DNA from 4 places in the Streptomyces sp. NPDC002730 genome. Region 1 is predicted to be linked to each of the others. Evidence: riboswitches for the same ligand, from Rfam matches in the RefSeq annotation. Region 1 holds a riboswitch; each other region holds the start of a gene.
What was found. A riboswitch is a leader RNA that binds a small molecule or an ion and turns the genes downstream of it on or off. The one in region 1 is predicted to bind cobalamin.
Positions count from the first base shown of each region.

Region 2: it holds a riboswitch for cobalamin, as region 1 does, so the genes downstream of both, metE (5-methyltetrahydropteroyltriglutamate--homocysteine S-methyltransferase) here and ACFYXH_RS04340 (ribonucleoside-diphosphate reductase subunit alpha) in region 1, are expected to answer to the same signal.
Region 3: it holds a riboswitch for cobalamin, as region 1 does, so the genes downstream of both, ACFYXH_RS16600 (cobalamin biosynthesis protein) here and ACFYXH_RS04340 (ribonucleoside-diphosphate reductase subunit alpha) in region 1, are expected to answer to the same signal.
Region 4: it holds a riboswitch for cobalamin, as region 1 does, so the genes downstream of both, ACFYXH_RS24920 ((2Fe-2S) ferredoxin domain-containing protein) here and ACFYXH_RS04340 (ribonucleoside-diphosphate reductase subunit alpha) in region 1, are expected to answer to the same signal.

Region 1 is NZ_JBIAQG010000001.1:885,232-887,423, forward strand. It holds gene ACFYXH_RS04340 (ribonucleoside-diphosphate reductase subunit alpha) at 1-1,446, opposite strand, end outside; cobalamin riboswitch at 1,588-1,724, opposite strand; gene mctP (monocarboxylate uptake permease MctP) at 1,949-2,192, opposite strand, start outside.
Region 2 is NZ_JBIAQG010000010.1:24,034-26,225, reverse strand. It holds gene ACFYXH_RS24850 (3-hydroxybutyryl-CoA dehydrogenase) at 1-754, shown strand, start outside; cobalamin riboswitch at 929-1,151, shown strand; gene metE (5-methyltetrahydropteroyltriglutamate--homocysteine S-methyltransferase) at 1,316-2,192, shown strand, end outside.
Region 3 is NZ_JBIAQG010000006.1:65,485-67,676, forward strand. It holds gene ACFYXH_RS16590 (anion permease) at 1-695, shown strand, start outside; gene ACFYXH_RS16595 (hypothetical protein) at 708-929, shown strand; cobalamin riboswitch at 1,125-1,266, shown strand; gene ACFYXH_RS16600 (cobalamin biosynthesis protein) at 1,372-2,192, shown strand, end outside.
Region 4 is NZ_JBIAQG010000010.1:41,213-43,404, forward strand. It holds gene ACFYXH_RS24915 (ABC transporter substrate-binding protein) at 1-817, opposite strand, end outside; gene ACFYXH_RS24920 ((2Fe-2S) ferredoxin domain-containing protein) at 853-1,242, opposite strand; cobalamin riboswitch at 1,282-1,472, opposite strand; gene ACFYXH_RS24925 (MFS transporter) at 1,843-2,192, shown strand, end outside.

The DNA of each region.
Region 1 (2,192 bases):
GAGGAAGGTGACGGCGGTACGGACGGTCTCGTCGAGCCGCTCCCAGTCGATGCCGCCGTCGGCGACGAACGAACCCAGGTTGACCGAGCCGAGGTTGCAGACGGCCGTCTCACCGTCGTCCGTCACCTCGAGGATCTCGGTGCACAGGTTCGAGGAGTGGACCGTGTGGCCCGGCTCCGCCGTCTGGTTGGCGGTGCGGTTGGAGGCGTCCTTGAAGGTCATCCAGCCCTGGCCGGTCTGGGCGAGCGTCCGCATCATCCGGCCGTAGAGCTCACGGGCCGGCATGGACTTCTGCGCGAGACCGGCGGCCTCGGCCTTGCGGTACGCCGCGTCGAACTCGTCGCCCCACAGGTCGACCAGTTCCGGCACATCCGCGGGCGAGAACAGCGACCAGTCGGCGTCCGCCTCGACGCGGCGCATGAACTCGTCGGGGATCCAGTGCGCGAGGTTCAGATTGTGCGTACGCCGGGCGTCCTCACCGGTGTTGTCGCGCAGCTCCAGGAACTCCTCGATGTCGGAGTGCCAGGTCTCCAGGTAGACGGCGGCGGCGCCCTTGCGCCTGCCGCCCTGGTTCACCGCGGCGACCGAGGCGTCGAGGGTCTTGAGGAACGGGACGATGCCGTTGGAGTGGCCGTTGGTGCCCCGGATCAGCGAACCGCGGGAGCGGATACGGGAGTAGGAGAGGCCGATGCCGCCCGCGTGCTTCGACAGACGGGCCACCTGGTGGTAGCGGTCGTAGATCGAGTCGAGCTCGTCCAGCGGCGAGTCAAGCAGATAGCAGGAGGACATCTGCGGGTGGCGGGTGCCGGAGTTGAAGAGCGTGGGCGAGGAAGGGAGGTAGTCGAGGCGGCTCATCAGGCCGTACAGCGCGGCGACCTCGTCCAGGGCACGGACCGAAGCGTCCTCGGCGAGGCCGCAGGCGACGCGCAGCATGAAGTGCTGCGGGGTCTCGATGACCTGACGGGTGATCGGGTGCCGGAGCAGATAGCGGCTGTAGAGGGTGCGCAGACCGAAGTAGCCGAAGCGGTCGTCGGCGGTCTGGTCGACGAGGGCGTCCAGCCGCGCGGCGTGCAGCGTCACGAACTCGGCCGTACGGTCCGCGATCAGGCCCTCGCGGTGCCCGACCGCGACGGATGCGGAGAAGGCCACCGCGCCCTGTCCGGCTGCCTCGTCCGCGATATGACGGGTCAGCAGGCGGGCGGCGAGCCGCGAGTAGGCAGGGTCCTCGGAGATCAGCCCCGCGGCCGCGTCGGTGGCGAGGCTCCGCAGCTCGGCCGCGTCCGACCCGGCGTGCCGGCCGCGCAGGGCGGCGGCGGCGACACGTCCGGGGTCGGTGTCGGGCAGATCGGCGGTGAGGTCCGTGAGGGTCCGCAGCAGTGCGGTCCCGGGGCCGTCGGCCACCTGCTCGGAGATGCCTGAAGCCGGATCGGCTGGCGCGATGGTCACGTGGTGCTCTCCCTCGCTCGGCTCTGGGCCGGCGGGGGAGGGGAGGCCGGTACGGGCGTACGTACCCGTCGAAGGGCAGCACACCGCACGGCGCCCACCGGCCCAACCGCGAGGCCCGGACGTCTCGGCACCCGGTTCGGTCGAGCCGGATGCACCGTCGGCAGGTCCTCGGACTGGCGGGGTACGACAAAGCGCACCGCATCACACCGTTGCGGGACAGTTCCGGATTCGCACCGGATTCCCCTGCGTCGACAGCGACCATGAGCATACATGTGGGGGCCGCTTGATGCGGCACCCCCCACATGTTGTGTCATGGCGCACCGCGGCTCCAACGCGTAAGGGAGCAAGGTGATCCCGGGGACGGTCTGGATATCCACCCCGGACCCCGCGCCTCAATCGCCGTTGTGGCTTGATGTGCGGGGCTTGATTTGCTGCCTACCCAACAGCCAAGGGCCGTCGCGCCCCTCCCGGGAAACGCAACGGCCCTCAGTCGGCCCGACCGTCAGTGACTCACCCCTGCCGTCGCCGGCGGCAGTTCCACCTGGACGCCCGCGTCGCCCGCGTCCGCCGTGTAGTCCGACGGACTGGTCTCGTCGACGCCTTCCGGGGCCTTGAGCGCCCGCAGGACGAACGTCAGGACCACCGTCACCACCACGTTCAGGATGAACGCCGTGAGGCCGATGTAGCCGATCTCGCCGAGGCCGGGGATCTCCGCCGACGAGCCGCCGAAGTGCTTCTGTGTCGGG
Region 2 (2,192 bases), on a different contig from region 1:
AGCGGCCCGCGGGGCCCGGGAACGTGTGGCTATGTCCCTCGAACGTGCCGTCCAGCGCGGCAAGCTGGACCGTATCTCCGCCGAAGACGCTCTGGCACGCCTCGTGTTCACCGGCAGCCTCGACGACCTGGCCGACCGGCAGCTCGTCGTCGAGGCCGTCGTCGAGAACGCCGACGCGAAGACCGAGATTTTCGCGGCCCTGGACAAGGTCGTCGAGGATCCGGAGGCGATTCTGGCCACCAATACCTCGTCCATCCCCGTCATGCGCCTGGGCATGGCCACGCACCGCGCCGACCGCGTCCTGGGACTGCACTTCTTCAACCCGGTGCCTGTCCTGCCGCTGGTGGAGGTCGTGGCATCTCTGCACACCGCGCCCGAGGCGGTGACGGCAGTCGAGGAGTTCGCGACCGGCACGCTGGGCAAGACGGTGGTCCGCTCCCAGGACCGGGCCGGCTTCGTCGTCAACGCCCTTCTCATCCCGTATCTCCTCTCGGCGGTCCGCATGGCCGAGTCCGGCTTCGCCACCGCCGCCGACGTCGACGCGGGGATGGAGCTCGGCTGCGCCCATCCCATGGGGCCGCTCAAGCTGGCGGACCTGATCGGCCTGGACACTGTTGCGGCCATCGCGGAGTCGCTGTACGACGAGTTCAAGGAACCTCTCTACGCCCCGCCACCGCTGCTCCAGCGGATGGTCGAGGCGGGGCTGCTCGGCCGCAAGTCGGGCCGGGGGTTCCACACCTACGACCGGGGCTGAGGAGCCCGGGTTCGCCGCCGGGGCTGAGGGGCCCCGCGGCTGCTGTGGAGCGGGGCGCGGAGCGGTTTGACTGAGCTGCCCCGCGCCCTGCTGTGTTGCTCGTGCCTGAGCCACATGGCTCAGATCACCGTCCGGAATGTGAACAGCTGTATTCGTGCTCAAGGGCTGCCCTCTAGGCTGGCCGTCGCAGCTGGTTCGTCCTGTCAGCCAGGCAGGAGCGTCGTAAGAGGGAACCCGGTGAAAATCCGGGACTGCCCCGCAGCGGTGAGCGGGAACGACCGCCGTCATACGCACTGGGCCCGGCCGGGTCTGGGAAGCGACGGCCAGTAGGAGTCCGCCGGGAGACCGGCAGACGTGCCCGCGAGTCCGAAGACCTGCCCGTTGCCCGTACGCGACTCGATCGCGTGCGGAGATCCCGGTGACCTCGAGGGCGGGTCGGCGTACGTACCAGACGGACGGCCGCGCGCACGGCGCGAGACCGTGCCGTCCGGTTCGTCACCCCTTCGCGTTCTCTGCCCGTCGCCGGGTTCCACAGGAGACATACTCGCGAAGGAGACTTCCGTGACCAGCTTGTCCACAGCCGCGGCAGCACGGGCCACCGTGTACGGCTACCCCCGTCAGGGCCAGAACCGTGAACTGAAGAAGGCTATCGAGGGCTACTGGAAGGGCCGCGTCACCGCTGCAGCCCTCCGGGAGACCGCCGCCGAGCTGCGCCGTGCCAACTGGCAGCAGCTCACCGAAGCCGGCATCCACGAGGTCCCGACCGGCGACTTCTCGTACTACGACCACGTCCTGGACACCAGCGTCATGGTCGGCGCGATCCCCGCCCGCCACCGTGCCGCCGTCGAGGCAGACTCCCTGGACGGCTACTTCGCGATGGCACGCGGCACCCAGGACGTCGCGCCGCTGGAGATGACCAAGTGGTTCGACACCAACTACCACTACCTGGTCCCCGAACTCGGCCCCGACACCGTCTTCACCGCCGACTCCAGCAAGCAGGTCGCCGAGCTCAAGGAAGCAATTGCGCTCGGCCACACCGCCCGCCCGGTGCTCGTCGGACCGGTCACCTATCTGCTGCTGGCCAAGCCTGCCCCCGGCGTTGCCGCCGACTTCGAGCCGATCACTCTGCTGGACCGACTGCTGCCGGTGTACGCCGAGGTGCTGTCCGACCTGCGGGCCGCCGGCGCCGAGTGGGTGCAGTTGGACGAGCCCGCCCTTGTGCAGGACCGCACCCGCGCGGACCTGAACGCCGCGGCCCGCGCCTACCGCGACCTCGGTGGTCTCGACGACCGGCCCAAGCTGCTCGTCGCCTCCTACTTCGACCGGCTCGGCGAGGCCCTGCCCGTCCTCGCCAAGGCCCCCGTCGACGGTCTCGCGCTCGACTTCACCGAAGCCGCCGCGGCCAATCTGGACGACCTGGCCGCGGTCGGCGGGCTGC
Region 3 (2,192 bases), on a different contig from region 1:
CCCTGGCCCACGGCACCAACGACGCCCAGAAGACCATGGGCGTCATCACGCTGGCGCTCGTCGCCGGCGGTGTCCTCTCCCCCGGCTCCAACCCCCCGATGTGGGTCATCCTCTCCGCCGGTCTCGCGATCGCGATGGGCACCTACCTCGGCGGCTGGCGCATCATCCGCACCCTGGGCACGGGCCTCACCGACCTCCAGCCGCAGCAGGGCTTCGCCGCCCAGACCAGCGCGGCCAGCGTCATCCTCGCCTCCTCCAACCTCGGCTTCTCGCTGTCGACCACGCACTCCTGCTCCGGCGCCGTGATGGGCGCGGGCCTGGGCCGCAAGGGCGGCGTGGTCCGCTGGTCCACCGCCACCCGGATGTTCGTCGCCTGGGGTCTGACCCTGCCGGCCGCGGGTCTGGTCGCCGCGGGCTCGGAGTTCGTGTCCCGGCAGGGCGACTGGGGTGTCGCGGTCGTCGCGGCCTTCCTGATCGGCGCCTGCGCCGCGATCTGGTTCATCTCCCGCCGCCAGGTGATCGACCACACCAACGTCAACGCGGCGGACGCCGACGCCGAGCCCGCGGGTGTCGTGACCACCGCCATCGCGGCCGTCACCCCGCCGCCGGCCGGCACGCCCGCGCAGGACTTCAAGACCACCATCCCGGCTCCGGCCCCCGCCGACTCCGAGCCGACGCAGCCGGCCACGGTGTAAGGACAGATCAGCATGAACATCGACTGGGCAGCTCTCGGCTCCGTCTTCGGCGTGAGCCTCGTCGCCACCGTCGCCCTGGTGGGTCTGTTCACCCTGGGCATCGTCGGCCTGACCAAGCAGGAGACGGCGGCCGCACAAGGCGGTTCCGCGGCCCTGGCACGCACCGGCGCGTACGCCTGCTTCGCGCTCTGCGCGACGGCCGTGGCGTACGGGATCTATCTGATCGTCATCTGACGGCACGGTTCACCAGTTCCACGAGCTTCATCAACCGCTTCACAGGCCGGGCCGGGCACCCCTTCGGGTGACCCGGCCCGGCTCTTGCGTCACGGGCGACGTGGCGGTACGGCCTGTTTTCGACACCTGGCGGAAATCCGCCCCGCATGTGTGCCCCAACACACTCTTGCATCGCAGGTCAAAGGCAAGTTGACGGTCGTTCTCGCAGCGTGGTGGACTGCCGAAGCCATCTACGGCGGCAGAAGAGGAAGCCGGTGCAAATCCGGCGCGGTCCCGCCACTGTCACCGGGGAGCAGTCCCCGGAAGCCAGGAACTCTCACCGCCGGTCACGTCGAACCAGGGCGCGGACACCCTGAGTGAGGACATATCGCCATGCCCGGCTGCGGTTCAGTTCCTGCTGTGAGTACGAGGGTCGTTCGAGGCGAAGCGTCGGCCTGAACCCATGCGTGCCGACCGTGAATTCGTATACGGATCCGCCGCCGGCCTGGCCGGCGACCTGCTGCTCGGCGATCCCCGCCGCGGGCATCCGGTCGCCGCGTTCGGGCGGGCCGCGGGCGCTGTCGAGCATGTCCTGTGGCGTGACCACCGTGGCTGGGGCGCACTGCACACCGCTGTGTGCGCCGGAGGCGCCGCGGGTGCCGCCGCGGTTCTCGCGCGCGGTGTACGCGGCCGCGGCCGCGCATCCGTCGCACTGATCGCCGCAGCCACCTGGGCCGTCGTCGGAGGTACGTCGCTGGGCCGCGAGGCGCGGGCCATCGGCGGCGCGCTTGCCGCCGGTGACGTGGACGTGGCGCGGGAGCGCCTGCCGCATCTGTGCGGGCGCGATCCGCAGGCGCTGGACGAGCAGCAGATCGCACGCGCCGTCGTCGAGTCCGTCGCCGAGAACACCTCCGACGCCGTGGTGGGCGCGCTGGTCTGGGGCGCCCTCGCGGGTGTGCCGGGTCTGGTGGGGTTCCGTGCCGTCAACACGCTGGACGCGATGGTCGGGCACAAGTCGTCCAAATACCGGAGGTTCGGCTGGGCCTCGGCGCGGCTCGACGATGTGGCCGGCTGGCCGGGGGCCCGGCTCACCGCGGGACTCGCGGTACTCGCGGGCGGGGATGCGCGCGGAGCCGTACGGGCCTGGCGGGCCGATGCGAAGAAGCACCCGAGCCCGAACGCGGGCCCGGTGGAGGCTGCGTTCGCGGGGGCGCTCGGCGTACGGCTGGGCGGGACCCTCTCGTACGGCGGCCGGGTGGAGCACCGTCCCGTACTCAACGGCAG
Region 4 (2,192 bases), on a different contig from region 1:
GCTGGTCGCCGTAGTCGTAGATGACGATGGCTTCGGGGGCGCGCTCGGCCACTTGCTCGAACGAGACGTCGCCGAACGCCTTGTCCAGGTCCTCGAAGAGGTTCACTCCGCCGGCCTGCTTGATCATTTCGTTGCCTATGCCCGCCCCGCCTGCGGTGAACGCGGTCTTGTCGCCGCTGTCATAGACGAAGATCTTGGTCGGCTTGACGCCGGCGAGCTTGCCCTCGACCGTCTCCAGCGTCCCGTGCAGCTGCTTCACCTGCCGCTCGGCCCGGTCCGGTACGCCGAAGATCTTGGCCACGTTCCGGATTTCCTGGTCCATCACGGCCATCGTCACCGCACCGGACGGGCACTCCTCGATGTTCAGATAGGAGTTGACCCCGGCCTTGGAGAGCGCGGCGCGACTGCGCCCTTCCTTCTCGTCGAAGGTGCTGGCGAACCCGCCGTAGGCGAAGTCCGGTTCTGCTGCCAGCAGCGTCTCGAAGGAGGGGTACTCCTTCGCCAGTACCTTGATCCCGCCGTAGGTGTCCTGGTACTCCGGCAGGATCTTGTCGTCGAGATAGGCGGTGCCCACCATCGACTTCTCCAGCCCGAGGGCCAGCATGACCTCGGTCGCGTGCTGGTTCAGCGCTACCGCCCTCTGCGGCGGGCGCTGATAGGTGGTCTTCACGCCGCAGTTGGAGACCGTGACGGGAAAGCCCTTGGCGGCGGAGCGCGCCGATGCGGCATCGTCCCGGGCGCCGGTGTCGCCACAGCCGGGTATCAGCAGGGTTGCGGCCACGGCGAGCAGCAGGGACATCGGGCGTTTGCCCATCATGTGGTGGGTCCTCTCACCGCAGGTGGATCGGATGGTCATCGCGAGTCGCGGGACGGCCCGGACCGGGCGCGCCGTGGCGGGGTGAAGGCATACAGGTCGACGACGTCGGGCCGTACGGCGACGCCGGGGCCGCCCGCTCGGACCCAGGCAGCGATGTCCTCGGTCGCAGCTGGATCGTTGACCAGGCCGAGCCAGACGGGCCGGGCACCGGCGGCGCGCCCTGCCGCCGAGGGCTGAACCACGATCACGTTCGCCCGCTCGCACACGTCGAGGCACTCGGAGATCCGGACCGGCGCGTCTCTGCCAAGATGTGCCGTCTGCTCCGCGTGATCAACACCGACCACTTTGGGACTGCCGCAGCAGCAGTCCCGGCACACGACGACCCGACACGGAACCGGATCGACCGGCAATGGCCGCATGGGCATACAGACTCGTTCTCCCCTCTGGGGAGATCCGCCCCAGCTCGATCGAGGAGGCGACCGCGTGAGTCTCCTGGCTCTCGGGTCGTCGCTCGTCCCGGCCTTCCCACCCGCATCCGGGCAGTGGTCTGTTCGGGATCCGCTCGCCGATCACAGTGGCGGGACCGCGCCGGATTCACACCGGCTTCCTCGTTCCGCCGTCGCCTTTTCGCGTGACATCATCGCAGAAAGGAGCACCGGTTCATACGCCCAATGCACGGCCGACCATGGCGAACTGCCACCTACAGCAGGAACGGGCGTTCGGGCCGTGAGGTGGTCGCCGAGACCGCCACGGCCCGTTCGATGCACCACCAGCACCCCGGGTCCCATGGTCCGCTCGCCGGTCCACCAACTGGTGCAGCAGCATGTCTTCGAAGCACTGCTCGCGATGCGCACCACGGCCCACTTGTCCACGAAGCCGCAGTGGCCCCCGCACTCCCATCATGGTGGTCGCGCGCACACTGACGCTCCGAACTGTGGTGTCCCACCACATGTGCCCCTGACCTGCGTCTTCCTACGGTGTGGCGACACGGAAACGTCCCCGCCAACTGTCCGGAAGTGGTGTCCATGGCCGCCCCCGCAACCGCTCCACCAGCTCCCAGTTCACTCAAGCGCATCGTCGCCGCGAGCCTCATCGGCACCACCATCGAGTGGTACGACTTCTTCCTCTACGGATCGGCCGCCGCGCTGGTCTTCAACAAGCTGTTCTTTCCTGGCTCCGACCCGCTCGTCGGAACCCTGCTGTCGTTCCTGACGTACGCCGTCGGGTTCGCCGCCCGCCCGCTCGGTGCGCTCGTCTTCGGGCACTACGGCGACCGGCTCGGCCGCAAGAAGCTGCTGGTGCTGAGTCTGCTGCTGATGGGCGGGGCGACCTTCGCCATCGGGCTGCTGCCGACGCACGCAACTGTCGGTACCGC